3 regions of the Rhizobium sp. B230/85 genome follow, and region 3 is predicted to be linked to each of the others. Evidence: predicted binding sites of a transcription regulator. Region 3 holds the regulator's gene; each other region holds the start of a gene.
What was found. Region 3 encodes PhoB, which activates phosphate uptake and scavenging genes when phosphate is short. Its sites were predicted from a motif close to TGTCATNNANCTGTCAT; they were not measured.

Region 1: the regulator PhoB is predicted to act here: its motif matches at 1,502-1,518, upstream of J5289_RS11830 (UDP-2,3-diacylglucosamine diphosphatase).
Region 2: the regulator PhoB is predicted to act here: its motif matches at 3,586-3,602, upstream of J5289_RS15940 (YdcH family protein).

The regions. Positions count from the first base shown of each region.
Region 1 is NZ_CP072156.1:2,430,741-2,435,899, reverse strand. It holds gene J5289_RS11835 (NADP-dependent malic enzyme) at 1-1,348, opposite strand, end outside; gene J5289_RS11830 (UDP-2,3-diacylglucosamine diphosphatase) at 1,584-2,450, shown strand; gene J5289_RS11825 (MFS transporter) at 2,558-3,781, shown strand; gene dgcA (N-acetyl-D-Glu racemase DgcA) at 3,733-4,716, opposite strand; gene J5289_RS11815 (ABC transporter permease) at 4,826-5,159, shown strand, end outside.
Region 2 is NZ_CP072156.1:3,308,509-3,313,667, forward strand. It holds gene J5289_RS15925 (chemotaxis protein) at 1-1,131, shown strand, start outside; gene J5289_RS15930 (SEL1-like repeat protein) at 1,207-2,352, opposite strand; gene J5289_RS15935 (thiamine phosphate synthase) at 2,362-3,015, opposite strand; gene J5289_RS15940 (YdcH family protein) at 3,355-3,528, opposite strand; gene J5289_RS15945 (YdcH family protein) at 3,761-3,964, shown strand; gene purE (5-(carboxyamino)imidazole ribonucleotide mutase) at 3,979-4,473, shown strand; gene J5289_RS15955 (5-(carboxyamino)imidazole ribonucleotide synthase) at 4,470-5,159, shown strand, end outside.
Region 3 is NZ_CP072156.1:1,002,900-1,008,058, reverse strand. It holds gene J5289_RS04785 (aspartate aminotransferase family protein) at 1-458, opposite strand, end outside; gene J5289_RS04780 (GcrA family cell cycle regulator) at 895-1,422, shown strand; gene J5289_RS04775 (DUF2000 family protein) at 1,499-1,906, opposite strand; gene J5289_RS04770 (AraC family transcriptional regulator) at 1,878-2,798, shown strand; gene phoB (phosphate regulon transcriptional regulator PhoB) at 2,869-3,552, opposite strand; gene phoU (phosphate signaling complex protein PhoU) at 3,585-4,298, opposite strand; gene phoR (phosphate regulon sensor histidine kinase PhoR) at 4,500-5,159, opposite strand, start outside.

The DNA.
Region 1 (5,159 bases), 1.4 Mb from region 3:
CAGCTGCAAAGATCGGCTTCATGACGAAGCCGGAGCGGAAGACGAAGCGGTTGAGCGTATCGAGATAGGCGTCGAAATCAGTGATCGGGCGAAGCGCCACGCCGCTCTCTTCCGCAGCCTTGGCGACGGCCGGAGCGATGCGCAGGATCAGGCGCGGGTCGAAGGGCGAGGGGATCAGGTATTCCGGGCCGAAGATCGGCGTTTCGCCGGTATAGGCGCGGGCGGCAACATCCGAGGGGGCTTCGCGGGCAAGGGCTGCGATGGCGCGCACCGCCGCCATCTTCATTTCCTCGTTGATCGTCGTCGCGCCGCAATCCAGCGCGCCGCGGAAGATGTAGGGGAAGCAGAGGACGTTGTTGACCTGGTTCGGGAAATCCGAGCGCCCGGTGCAGATCATCGCGTCAGGCCGGGCGGCGCGGGCGAGTTCCGGCATGATTTCGGGGTTGGGATTGGCGAGCGCCATGATCAGCGGCTTTTCGGCCATCTGCACCAGCAGTTCCGGCTTCAGCACGCCAGCGGCCGACAGGCCGAGGAACACATCGGCGCCGCCGATCGATTCGGCCAGCGTCCGCTTGTCGCTCGGCTGGGCATAGACGGATTTCCACTCGTCCATCAGCACGTTGCGGTCGGTGTAGACCAGGCCCTCGATATCGTGGACCCAGATGTTTTCGCGCTTGGCGCCGAGGATGACGAGAAGGTTGAGACAGGCGAGGGCGGCAGCGCCTGCACCGGATGCGACGATCTTGACGTTCTCTATCGTCTTGCCGGCCAGTTCCAGGCCGTTCAGGATGGCGGCGGCGACGATGATCGCAGTGCCGTGCTGGTCGTCGTGGAAGACCGGGATCTTCATCATCTCGCGCAGGCGGCGCTCGACGTCGAAGCACTCGGGCGCCTTGATGTCCTCGAGATTGATGCCGCCGAAGGTCGGCTCCAGTGCCGAGATCGTCGAGACCATCTCGTCGACGGTCGGTGCCTCGATCTCGATATCGAAGACGTCGATGCCGGCGAACTTCTTGAACAGTACGGCCTTGCCTTCCATCACCGGCTTTGAGGCCAGCGGACCGATATTGCCAAGGCCAAGCACGGCCGTGCCGTTCGATATGACGGCCACGAGATTGGCGCGCGATGTATATTCGGCAGCCATTTCAGGGTTGTCGCGGATGGCGAGACAGGGAGCGGCAACGCCCGGCGAATAGGCGAGCGCCAGGTCGCGCTGGTTACCGAGCGGCTTGGTCGCCTGGATCTCCAGCTTGCCCGGACGGGGATAGCGGTGGAAGAAAAGCGCCTGTTCGTCGAGGTCACCGCTGGTCATGTTCTTCTGTGCCTTCGATGCATCCTGCGGGTCCATCACGCTTCTCCATTACCATTCGTCTAACGATTTCACGTCACTGCATACAACAATCCTCGGGGGTGCACAGTACGGAATTGTGGCAGGGCGGCAAGATTTTGCCGATGCGCGGCAGGGTAAGCTACGCCATCTTCGCGCTCGAATTGGATGTGATGTCATCTTCCTGAAACACGAGTCTGATTATTCCGGGCACAGCGAAGATTGGGGCACGGGCATTACGTTCGTGGAGACATTGATGGACACTCGACACTTCCGAACCCTGTTCATTTCCGACGTTCATCTGGGATCGAAGGCCGCCAAGGCGGACTATCTTCTCGACTTCCTGCGCTATCACGAAGCCGATACCCTGTACCTCGTCGGCGACATCATCGACGGCTGGCGGCTGAAGCGCAGCTGGTACTGGCCGCAGGATTGCAACGATGTCGTCCAGAAGATCCTGCGCAAGGCGCGCAAGGGCACGCGCATCGTCTACATCCCCGGTAATCACGACGAATTCCTGCGCGATTTCCCGGGCAACCATTTCGGCGGTATCGAGGTCGCCGAACGGGCGATCCACACCACTGCCGACGGCAAGACATATCTCGTGCTGCACGGCGACGAGTTCGATGTCGTGGTGCGCAACGCCCGGCTGCTCGCTTATCTCGGCGACTGGGCCTACGACGTCGCCATTGTGTTGAATATCGCGCTCGCCAGCATTCGTTGCCGGCTCGGCATGCCTTACTGGTCGTTCTCAGCCTGGGCCAAGCAGCAGGTCAAGCATGCGGTCAACTTCATCGGCGAGTTCCAGCGCGTGGTGGCCGAAGAGGCCAAGCGCAACCATGCCGACGGGGTCATTTGTGGCCATATCCACCATGCCGTCATCGAGGACATCGATGGCCTGCGCTACATCAACACCGGCGACTGGGTTGAAAGCTGTACGGCGATTGCCGAGCATGAGGATGGAAGCTTCGAACTGATCACCTGGCGCCAGATCCTCGACGCGAAGCCTGCTACTGCCGTGGCCGAGAGCCGCCAGGATCGCCTGCCGTCGCGCCCGGCCATGGACCTTGCGCTGATGATGGCCGAAGCAAAGGCGGCGTCCGGTATGACCGCTGCCGAGTGAGCGGACAAGGCCTTCCAGCGCCTTGAATTTCCCACCGACCTGAAGGCGCCGTAGGCGCGATGGCGAATGCGTGGTAGGGAATCAGCGTTTCCAAATCAGGCATTGTCATGATTCCCGCAACGATGACTTCGACGGGCAGGGAGGCTCCTGCCTATTTCCGGCTGCGCAGCGCCCTGTCCTATTGTGCCCCGCTGATCGTCAACGGCATCGCCCTGCCGTTCTTTCCTGTGTTCCTCGCGACCCTGAAGTTCAACGACCAGCAGATCGGCATCATTCTCGCCCTGCCGATGGTCGTGCGTGTGCTGGTGGCGCCTGTCGTGGCGCTGTTTGCCGACAGGATGCGGGAGCGGGCGACCGTGCTTCTCTGGTCGGGAGGCCTGTCTCTGTTGACCGCTATCGCGCTGTTCTGGACCGACGACTTCGCGACCGTCCTGTTGGTCTATGCGCTGCAGGGCGCCACCTATGCGCCATACCTGCCGGTGGTCGAGTCGATTACCATCTCCGGTGTCCGGCGCTGGGGGATCGACTACGGCTCGACCCGGGTGTGGGGATCGATAGCCTTCATTGTCTCGACGCTGATTGGCGGCCAGGTGATCGGCGCGTTCGGCGGCAGGATGGTTCTGCCGCTGATGGTTATCGGCTTCATCCTGACGACTGCGATGGCGCTCTATTGTCCCCGGATCGGGCCGACGCGGCGGCGCGGCCTGCCGCTCGACATCAAGGCGCCGCCCATCGGCAATGCGCTCAGTAATCCGCGCCTGCTGTTGACCATGATCGGCGTTTCGGTCCAGCAGGCAAGCCATGCGCTGTTCTACACATTCGCTTCGATCTACTGGCACCAGATCGGCTTTTCCGGCACGCAGGTGGGGATACTCTGGAGCGCCGGGGTGGCGGCCGAGGTGACGATCTTCTTCCTCTCCAAGCGGTTGGGGCGCCGGTTCAGCGCCTGGACCCTGATGCGCTTCGGCGCTGCGATGTGCGTCTGCCGGTGGATCGTCTTTCCGATGGACCTCGGCTTTGCCGGCCACTTCGTGCTGCAGTGCTTTCACGCCTTCACCTATGCCTGCGTCCATATCGGGGTGCAGCGCCGCATCGTGGCGACGGTGCAGGAAACGCAGGAGGCGTCGGCCCAGGGCGTCTACTTCTTCTATAACGGCATGTGCCTCGGCATCGCGACCATCGCCTCCGGCTATGTCTACGGCTGGCTTGGCACGTCGGGTTTCTACCTGATGGCGCTGATCGCCGCTGCCGGGCTCGCCATGATCGTCGTCGCCTCGCGCCTTCAGCCCCACAATTCCGAGAGCGGTGGAAAGACCAGCGACCCCTCGTAGCGCAATCCGGGTTCGCGGTCGCGGGAAAGCAGCAGCGGTCCGTCGAGATCGACGAAGGCCGCGTCCTGGGCCAGCATCAGCGCCGGTGCCATCGCCAGCGAGGTGCCGACCATGCAGCCGACCATGATCCGGAAGCCGAGCCGTTCGCCATCTGCCTTCATGCGGAGGGCCTCCGTCAGCCCGCCTGTCTTGTCGAGCTTGATGTTGATGGCGTCGTAGCGGTCGCGGAGGCTTTCGAGATCGCCGGTGTGATGGACGCTTTCGTCGGCGCAGACGGGGACGGGCCTTCTGATAGTTGCCAGCAGCCTGTCGTTGCCGGCGGGCAGGGGCTGCTCGACCAGGGCAATCCCTGCTTCGGCGGAGATCTCGAGGTGGCGGGCAAGATTGTCTTCCGTCCATCCTTCATTCGCATCGAGGATGATCGCCGATTGCGGCGCTGCCATGCGTACCGCGCGGATACGGCTTTCGTCGTCGGAGGTGCCGATCTTGACTTTCAGCAGGGTGCGGTGCGCCTGTGCGCCGGCTGCTGCCGCCATGACCTCGGGCTCGCCCAGCGAAATCGTAAAGGCGGTCGTGCGAGGCTCCATCGTCAAGAGGCCAATGGTCCGCGCCACCGATATACCGGAGCGCTTTGCCTCGAGATCCCAGAGCGCGCAGTCGACGGCGTTTCGGGCAGCGCCGGGCTTCATGGCGACCGCCAACTCTTCGCGAGTCATGCCTGATTCGACGGCAGTCCGGACCGACTCGATCTCCGAAATGACACTTTCGATTGTCTCGCCGTAGCGCCGATACGGCACGCATTCGCCACTTCCCTGCCATTCGCTCTCGCTAATGTTGCATGTGACGACCTCCGCTGTGGTCTTACTGCCACGCGAAATTGTGAATGTGCCGGCGATCGGCCAGGAATTCATTTGGACATTGAGAAGGCGTGACATATCTGCTCTTTCTGCGGCACGAGACTGTAGATCGTTTCTGTATAGTCGCGTAATGAGCGGGATGCGATACATCGCTGAGTCGGCATGATGCCGCCAATCTGAAAGACGCATGAGTTTGAGCGTAGCTGAAAACATACCGGATGCGCCGACGATCGACGATGAGGCCGATGGTTCCGGTCATCGTTACCGGCTTGCAGGCAATTGGCGCAGCGCCAGCATTCACGGCGTGCTGCGACGAATAGACGACCTTTCCAAGCGCACGAGCGGCGGTGACGTCGTCATCGACCTGACCGGCCTGTCTGATGTCGATACTGCGGGCGTGCTGCTGATCCGCAGGCTGAAGCTCAGCCAGGAATCGCACGATGCGACCGTCACGATCGAAGGATCGAACGACCACATCGACGAACTGCTGAAATCCTTCGACGAGGATGCAAGCGAGATCG
Region 2 (5,159 bases), 1.5 Mb from region 3:
AAGGATCTTGCAGCGATTGCCGGCCAGGTCGGCGCTATCGCCCGCGGGGTCCAGGGCAAGGTCGCCTCCACCCTGTCTGCGCTACAGATCGGCGACATCACCCGCCAGCGTATCGAACACGTACAGAGCGCCTTCACCTTTCTCGAGGAATTCCTTGAAACCGAGGAAGGCCGCGCACTCGACAACGATGCACGCTACCGCCTCGAAAACCTCATTCACCACCTGACGGCGGCGCAAATGCGCGACATGGTCGAAGACTTCCAGCGAGAATCCCGCAATGTCGTCCAGACGATCACCAGCTTCAGCCACGATACCCAGGAAATCCTGAAACTGCGCGATGACATGAAGGGCAGCGGCGAGGAAACCGGCGGCAATTTCATGCGCACGCTGGAAGACAGCGTCTCCACCGCCCTTGGCATCGTCAAGCAGGTGGAAACGGCGCGCACGCAGACAAACCGGATCAGCCAGTCCACCCTCGACACCACATCCAACCTTTTGAAAAGCATCGCCAACATCCGCGCGGTCAAGACCGACATCCACTATATGGCGCTGAATACCAACCTGCGCTGCAGCCGCATGGGCGAAGAAGGCCGTTCGATCAACGTCATCACCGCCGAACTGCGCATCTTCGCAGCCAAGCTCGACGATTCAGCAGACTCCCTCGTGACAGGCCTTTGCGATCTGGAGACTGCCGGCAATGGCGTCGCCTCGACCCATGAGGCCAACGCCCGCCGCCTCGACGAACGGCTTGGCGGCGCTGTCGGCAATATCCGCGCCGGCGCCGACGTCATGGAGAAGGAACTGGCTATCCTGTCCGAGCACGGGCGCGAAGTCGCTACCAAGATCAGCCTGTCGCTCAGCAAGCTCGACTTCCAGAACGACCTCGGAGAGATCCTCGCCACCTGCGCCGATACACTGAGCGATCTGGCAGGCCCGCAGCAGCCCGACGTCAGCGACCTTGCCGACAGCCTGGGGCCGGTCGCAGCCCGGATCCTGAAGGTCTACACCATGGCGCAGGAACGCAATGTCCACCACGACATCGTCCCGGCCCAGAGCGGCGCCATCCTGCATGTCGTTGAAACAGCGTCCGCCACGAACGACGAGGACCTGTTCGAAGACGCGCTTTTCTAGGGCAAGGCCGGCTATAAAATGACGACGTGGGGTATCGAACGCGCGTCTCACCCAGTGTGAACGCTTTGGGCGAACTCAGCGCGCGCTGCGGAATTTGTTGGCCGCGTTGATCGCGGCCTTCTGCTGGTCGTCCTCGATCCCGAGATAGAAATCCTCGAGTTCGGGATCCTTCAGTCCGGCGCGGCGCGAAATGACGTACCATTTGGCAGCCTCGACCGCATCCTGGGGCGTTCCGAGCCCGTTGATATAGAGGTGAGCCAGCTTGTTCTGCGCCACCACGTTGCCGCGATAGGCCGCGACCTTCATCCACTTGAAACCTTCTTCGAGCTCGGTCTTGCCACCGACGCCGTTGATCAGCCAGACCCCCATGTCCAGCTGCGCCGTGTCGAAGCCGGCATTCGCCGCCCGCGCCAGCCACATGCGCGCCTGTGCCTTCTTCTCCGGCGGTACGCTTTCAAGCGACATATAGAGTTGCGAAACGGCGTATTGTGCATCCGCGATGCCCTGGGCGGCAGACTTTTCGTAATAGGGCAATGCCAGCTCGAGGCCCTTGATACCAGCGTTGTCGGCAGTCAGACTCTGTGCCCAGTTAAACTGCGCCGTCGGCTCGCCGGCATCGGCTGCTTTTTTCATCCACTGATCGGCCGACTTGCGGTCACGCGGGACATCGCGGCCTTCCATCTGCGCCAGGGCAAATTTGAACATCGCCGTAGGATTTCCGCCTTCCGCTGCCTTGCCATACCAGAAGGCGGCGTTCTTGCTGTCGCGCCGGACGCCCAGTCCCTGCGACAGCAATTCGGCGATCAGCGTCTGTGCCGCCGGATCGCCGAGTTGGGCGCGCGGCAGGGCTTTCTGGAATGCCGTGAGATAGTAGCCACGCTGAAAGGCACCATAGGCCTCGTCGACCACGCCCGTATAAGGCTTTTCCGGCGGAAGCGCCGGCAGGCCTACGCCCATGCGATCGAGGACGCCGATGCCACCCGAAGGCTTGGTTGCCTTGGGATCGGCAGGCACAGGTGCTGCCTCGCCGCCTTTCTTGAAAGGCTGTGGCTTCGGCTCGTTCGAGGGTAAAATGTGCTCGGTCGGAAAAGCCCCGACATTAGGGGAATTCGAGACCCCGTCCGCAGCAGACTGCGCTCTTGCCATAGGGGGAAGAACAGCAAACCCGGTGAGGAGCGCCAGAAACAGCAAGGGCGGATGATAGCGGTGCGAGATCGACATGAACTGCTATCAATCTTCAAACCGTGGCGCTTTTTCGTCCAGCAAGGCATTCACGGCAGAAACAACAGACGATGCCTGTGCTGCATCGGCAAACACAGCGGATCTCAACGCCACGAACTCCACGCCGGCGAGCGCCACATCGAGCGCGGAGTTCGGGTCGGTGCCGCCCATGACGATGCAGGGGATCTCGATCATCGATGCCCACCATTCGCCGAGATCGACGTTTTTCGGATGTGCCTCGGGCTTGAAGTCGCCGTCGAACTTGCCGAAGAAGATATAGTCCGGCCTCAGTTCACCGATTTCCAGCGCGGTATGCCGATCCTTGGCCGTTCCGCCGCCGACCATGAAGCTTGCCGTCTGCTTTTCCATCGCCTCGGTGAACTCGGCAATATCGGCAGCGATATGCAGCCCATCCGCCTTGGCGCGCGCCGCGACGCGGCTGTCGCCGGCAATGAGGGCTGCGGCACCGGCGGCCTGAACGATCGGAACCAGCTTTTCCGCCGATTTCTGGAAATCGAATTCGTTAAGCCCGTATTGCGGAATGATGACAGAGGCGACGTCGCCGCCCTCCAGCGCCTTTGCCACGAGTGCATGCTGTTCTGCGATGTCGGTCATCTCGGGCACGATGAGAACCAGACGGCAGCGGCTTGGGGGCAAGATCATGCAGGCTTCCTATTCGGCGCATCCGGCCGGAACACGAAGTCCGGCATTCCGGTCTGTGAGTAAATCCGTTGGGACCTGCTGACAAGGGGAGCGTCGCGGAAAACCGCAAGGCCCCTATTGCCCGGGAACGCGAGCGGAGCTGCAATAAGCGCCGTGCCCGCCGCTCTGTCCGTACCGCTGGCCGCAAGGCACGGAAGCTTTCAGCTACCTCACACAAACAGTTGCGCCAACCCCTGCGTTAAAGGAAGTTGGCGCAAAATTTCGTCAATTCAGTGCAAAGTCCGCATTTCAGACGCGACGGAGCAGACTGCCCGATCCGGCCGCAACGCGGCTACGGCATCAGTGTACCGATGTGGCAATACGCTGGATCTGGTCCTTGATTTTCAGCTTCATTCGCTTGATGTCCGCGATTTCACGGTCATCCACTGAGGGGGAGGTCATCGCGGAGTGCAATTTCTCTTCGAGGGCGACATGCTTTTTCTGGAGCGATTCAAGATGAGCCTGAACTGTCATTTGACCTTCCTTCTGCTTGCCTTCCCCAGCCATCCATCGCTGGAGTTCTAGGCTTTAACGACAATAGTGTGACATACTAATTCTTCAATGTCGAAGGCCAAAAAGTGACTTGAACAGGGCAAATTCATGATCACGGATAACTTCCCGTTACCGTTATTTGGTGATAGGAGCTTGCGAAATTAAACCGCTGGATCCAAAGGGTTCCGCGTGACGACGACTGGGGACGAACACCATGCCCGATCAGGATCAAGCCGACGTGAGACTCATCATGGCGCGCCTGCGCCAGGAACATGAGGATTTCGACGTCGCTATCAATGCGATGATCGAAACCGGCTGCGATCAACTCCGTGTTCAGCGCATGAAAAAGAAGAAGCTGGTCATCAAGGACAAGCTGACCAAGCTCGAAGACCAGATCATTCCGGACATTACCGCTTGAGGGGACGCGTCGCCATGACCGAAAGACCGCCTGTCGCCATTATCATGGGCAGTCAGTCCGACTGGGAAACCATGAAGAATGCGGCCGATACCTTGGAAGCCCTTGATATCACATATGACGCCCGCATTATCTCGGCACACCGCACGCCCGATCGGCTGGTACGCTTTGCAAAGGGCGCGCGCGACGAAGGCTTCAAGATTATCATCGCCGGCGCCGGCGGCGCAGCCCACCTCCCCGGCATGGCTGCATCGATGACATCGCTGCCGGTGTTCGGCGTGCCAGTCCAGTCGAAAGCCATGTCAGGCCAGGACAGCCTTCTCTCCATCGTCCAGATGCCGGCCGGCATTCCAGTCGGCACGCTTGCCATCGGCCGGGCCGGCGCCATAAATGCAGCTCTGCTCGCCGCCGCCGTGCTGGCGCTCAATGACGAGGATATCGCCGACCGGCTGGATGCATGGCGGGCGGCCCAGAGTGCTGCAGTCGCTGAATACCCGATGGATGACCTATGACGACACAGACGATCGGCATCATCGGCGGCGGCCAGCTTGGCCGCATGCTCGCCATGGCCGCAGCCCGACTGAACTTCCGCACCATCATCCTCGAGCCGCAGGCCGATTGTCCGGCAGCCCAGGTCGCCAGCCGCCAGATCGTCGCCGCCTATGACGATCCCGCAGCGCTGGCGGAACTTGCAGCAGCATCGGATGTCGTGACCTACGAATTTGAAAACGTGCCCGTCTTTGCCGCACAATCTCTATCCCTGAGCGTGCCCGTCTATCCGCCGCCGAAGGCACTGGCCATGGCGCAGGACCGCCTGACGGAAAAGCAGTTCCTCAACGGGTGCGGCGTCGCCACAGCGCGCTTCCATGCCGTCGACAGCCAGGCCGACCTCGAGGCGGCACTTGCCGATTTCGGCGGACAGGGCGTGCTGAAGACGCGCCGGCTCGGCTACGACGGCAAGGGGCAGCGTGTCTATCGCTCGCTCAATGACAGTCCGGAAGGCGGCTATGCCGCGCTCGGAAACGTCCCCCTGATTCTCGAAAGCTTCGTAGCGTTCGAGCGAGAGATCTCCGTGATCGCGGCCCGCAACCCGGAAGGCACGATCGAAAGCTACGATCCGGCCGAAAATGCTCACCGCGACGGCATTCTGCACACCTCGACGCTGCCAGCCCGGCTCTCGCCGGAAACCGCGTCGACC
Region 3 (5,159 bases):
GGGCCGAAGCCTTCGAGGTATTTTTCCTGGCCGCCGGCAGCGATCGTCGCCAGGGTCCGGCCGTGGAAGGCGCCTTCGAAGGTGATGATGTGGAATTTTTCCGGATGGCCCTTCGAATACTGGTAGCGGCGTGCCGTCTTGATGGCGCATTCGAGCGCCTCGGCACCGGAATTGGTGAAAAACACCTTGTCGGCGAAGGTCGCGTCGGTCAGCCGCCTGGCAAGCATTTCCTGGCCCGGGACCTCATAGAGGTTCGACAGGTGCCAGACTTTTTCAGCCTGCGTCTTCAGCGCTTCGACAAGGTGCGGATGTCCATGACCGAGCGACGACACGGCGACGCCGGCGCCGAAGTCCAGATAGCGCTCGCCCGTTTCCGTGATCAGCCATACGCCCTCGCCTCGCTCGAACCGCAGGGGCGCGCGCATATAGGTGTCGTAGAGTGGCGCGGCTTCGGCCATGGCGCAATTCCTTCGATCGATCAGGACGTGACGGCTGTTGTCCTGCAACGCCGCCGTCGGCAATGAAAAATGCCGCCTTGCGGCGGCCTGGGCACTATTGTCGTTCCGCGGAACCATGTCAACAAACAGTGGATTAGTCAACGAATAGTTGATTTTAACCTTGCGGCAAAAGCCATATCGTGAGGGTCTGGAGAAGGGCACTAAGGCTATTGCAGAAATACCACAGTAGGCAGCAAGTTGGGGAAAACTTGGAAATCGATTCCCCGCGATTCCCGCGACTCTTGTCACGGAGTCAGCCTCACACTAGGTTAAATCTTGATTACTAGACTGCAATGCGGCGGACCTAGTCACCACAATTTAAGAGCGTTTTGTGCCTCGATAGCATTCGAGGCAATGGCGAAGGATTCCGCCATCATGAACGCAGTCGGAGACAAGCATGAATTGGACGGACGAGCGCGTCGAAAGGCTCACGAAATTATGGGCCGAAGGATTGAGCGCCAGCCAGATCGCGGCGCAGCTCGGCGGCGTCAGCCGTAACGCTGTCATCGGCAAGGTGCATCGACTTTGCCTGCCAGGCCGAGCAAAGGCCGGCGGCACATCGTCCACGGCGCGCTCCACCAAGCGTAACGTCGCTCCGGCCCGGCCAACTACCTTTGGCGCCCGCCCTGCCGCTCCGCGCTCGACGGTTCGTGCCGAAGGCGCAACGATGGTCAAGGAAGATGCCGAGCTAGACGCAACGGCACCCGTGCAGTTCCGCCCATCCTCGAATGCCATCGCGCCGGTCGCCCGCCGCATTGGTCTGACGGACCTGACGGAACGCACCTGCAAGTGGCCGGTCGGCGACCCACTGAAGGACGACTTTCACTTCTGCGGTCATGAATCGCCAGATCAGTCTCCCTACTGCACATACCACCAGAAGTTGGCGTACCAGCCAGTTCACGAGCGCCGCCGCGCCGCCCGCTAAGCCGGGTAAAAACGACAACAAAGAACGGGCCGCGAGGCCCGTTTTGCGTTTCAGGTTTTGATGGCCCAGAAACGTGTCAGGGATGCAAACTCGCACCTTTGACGATCTTGTCCACGATCTTCTTTTCGGCCCGCAGCGCCATGCCGACCAGCCTGGCGGTATCGGGACCGAACTCGAGGAATACAGCCCGGTTGGCGGCATCGTGACCTGTCGCGAACATTTCTTCGATATAGGCCGATACTCGCGCCTGGCGTTCCAGCGCGCGCTTGTGGATAGTCCTTAGCACGTCCTGATCCGCCACAAGCACGACCATCGGCTGAACGCTCATGGGATTGTAGACATGGCCGAGAGCATCCCGGTATGTTTCGCCGATGATTTCCGGCGACTGGGCAGTGATCCCGCTCACAAGGAAGGCCGTGACGTTGAGCTTCTGCCAGGTAGCGAGGTCATGGCGGATGACAATCGCGATTTTGGTATCGAACATGTACAAGAACTCCATGGAAGGCATCGAAAGAACCGATCGAATAGCGCCTGCCCATGCCCTCGGTCTTGAACGTTCGTGCAAGAGCGGTTTTCGCGACGGATTGAGCATCGCCGCCTCCAGCCACGGCATCGAGCGCATGGAAGCGCGCTTCCACGGCAACGGCTTTTCGCCGCACCGACATGACACATATGCACTGGGTCTGACCCTCCGTGGTGTCCAGACGTTCCGCTATCGCGGCGCGGAGCGCTTCAGCCGTCCCGGCAACGTGATCGTGCTGCATCCCGATGAAGTCCACGATGGCGCGGCAGGCACCGACGACGGACTGATTTACCGGATGCTCTATTTGCCGCCCGCGCTGGTCGGCCTCCTCGAGGCGGGCAATCGGGCCCTGCCGTTCGTCCGCGATCCCGTCGTGACTGACGCTGGCCTATTGTCTGCGCTGGCGGACGTCCTTTCGGATCTCGACCATGCGCCGAACGATCTGGCGATGGACGACGCGGTTGCGCGGCTGACGGCGGGACTCTTCCAACAGGCCGACGACCCGAGGAAAGCACCCACGAGAATCGATCGTCCAGCTGTTCTGCTGGCGCGTGATTTTTTGACCGAACATTGCGAGGAGGGTGTCAGTTCCGAAACGTTGGAGGCGATCAGCGGTCTGGACCGTTACGAACTGTCGCGGCAGTTCCGGCGAGCCTTCGGCACCAGTCCGCACCGTTATCTCGTCATGCGCCGCCTTGACCGAGCCAAGCGCCTGCTAGGTGCCGGCTATGGCCTTGCCGGAGCCGCGGCAGAAGCGGGGTTTGCCGATCAGGCACATTTTACCCGCCATTTCCGGGCCGCCTTCGGTATGACCCCGGGCAGATGGCTGGCAATGCATGATTGCCAACCCTAGTAGTGTCAGCCCGCTAAATGCACTGACTGGATGGCACCGGCACCAGATCATCGGCGCCTGCACTCCAGCCTCAGACTTCCATGGAATAGCCGGCGCCGCGCACGGTGCGGATGACGTCCTGCATGTTGGAGAAGTTCAGGGCCTTGCGCAGTCGGCCGACATGCACGTCGACGGTGCGTTCGTCGACGTAGATGTCATGGCCCCAGACGCCGTCGAGCAGCTGCGAGCGGGAAAACACACGGCTTGGCGATGCCATCAGGAATTCCAGCAGCCGGAATTCTGTCGGGCCGAGGCGGACCTCGCGGCTCTTGCGATGAACCCGGTGCGTCTCGCGGTCGAGTTCGATGTCGCCGCAGCGAAGCACGCTGGACAGCACTTCCGGGCGGGCGCGGCGCAGCATGGCGCGGACGCGGGCCATCAGTTCCGGCGTCGAGAACGGCTTGACGACATAGTCGTCTGCGCCGGTGGAAAGACCCCGGACGCGCTCGCTCTCTTCGCCACGCGCCGTCAGCATGATGATCGGCAGACGTTCGGTCTCCGGCTTCATGCGCAGGCGGCGGCAAAGTTCGATGCCGGACACACCCGGCAGCATCCAGTCGAGGATCAGGAGATCCGGAATGCGCTCCTGCAAGCGCATCTCGGCTTCATCGCCCCTCAGGATCGTATCGACTTCGAAACCTTCTGCTTCAAGGTTATAGCGCAGCAGCACGCTCAGCGCTTCTTCATCTTCTACGACGGCAACTCTCGGAACCATGGGGCCCGCTCTCCTTCAAAAACCCTTCAGGCCTATTCCGTCATGGCGCCGACGGTGTTGGCAGTATCGTCCTTCGGGCGGTCGCCCTCGGGCAATGCACCGGTCGCCATGTAGAAAATCGTCTCGGCGATGTTGGTGGCGTGGTCGCCGATGCGCTCGATGTTCTTGGCGCAGAACAGCAGATGCGTGCAGGTGGTGATGTTGCGCGGATCTTCCATCATGTAGGTCAGCATCTCGCGGAACAGCGAGGTGTACATCGCGTCGATTTCCTCGTCGCGCTCGCGGATGGAGACCGCCTTGTCAGGCGAGCGGGTCGTGTAGACGTCGAGAACTTCCTTCAACTGGACGAGCGCCAGCTCGGACAGATGCTCGATGCCGCGCGCCAGGCTGCGCGGTACGCCGGTGCCCTGCACGGCGATAACGCGCTTGGCCGTGTTCTTGCCGAGGTCGCCGACGCGTTCCAGATCGGCGGCGATCCGGATCGAGCCCATGATTTCGCGCAGGTCAGCAGCCATCGGCTGGCGGCGGGCAATCGTCAGGATCGCCTTGTCGCCGACTTCGCGCTCGGCATGATCGAGGATCGTATCGTCGGAGATGACCTTCTGAGCCAGCCCGACATCGCCATTGACCAGCGCGCGGACGGATTCACCGACCATCTGCTCGGCAAGGCCGCCCATCTCGGAGATGCGCCGCGTCAGGAATTTCAAATCTTCGTCGTAGGCGGAATGAATGTGTGTCGAAACCATTTTCTATCCTCAATTGAAAGGCGTCACGGAACGTAGGTCTGCTCGGCGCGGCGACGGCAACGCGTTTCGCCTTTTCGAGGCCCTTTTTGATATCGGCCTAATGCTCGCCCTTTTATGTCAGGCCAATGAAACAATTATGACAATCGAAATCATTGAATTAATTCAATTTTCACAGCCCCGAACAAAGCGCCACCAGGTTATTCAGAAGCGTACCGTGAAATCCGTGCCGCGGCCGACTTCGGATTTGACGATCAGCCTGGCCCGGTGACGGGTTAGGATGTGCTTGACGATGGCGAGCCCGAGGCCTGTGCCCTTCTTGGACCGGCTGTTTTCGACGCTGACGCGATAAAACCGCTCGGTCAGGCGCGGCACGTGTTCGGCCGGAATGCCGCCGCCGCTATCGGACACGGTGACCTCCACAGGCTCGCCGGGCTTGTTGCGCAACGTCACGTCGACGCGCTTGCCCTCCTGACCGTACTTGCAGGCGTTCTCGATCAGGTTTTCGAACACCTGCACCAGCTCGTCGCGATCACCGGTCACCTCCGCCTTGCCTGATGGCATATGCAGGTTGATAGTAACATCGAGATCCATCGCCAGCGGCACCAGCGCATCGCGCACATGGCCAAGCAGCGGCACGAGATCGACCTTCTGGTCCGGCGCCAGATGGGACTTCAACTCGAGCCGCGACAGCGACAGGAGATCGTCGACCAGCCGGCTCATGCGGGTCGCCTGATCGAACATGATCGCCAGAAAGCGCTCCTGCGCCTTGGGATCGTTGCGCGCTGGCCCCTGGATGGTCTCGATGAAGCCGCGCAGCGAGGCCAATGGCGTGCGCAACTCATGGCTGGCGTTGGCGACGAA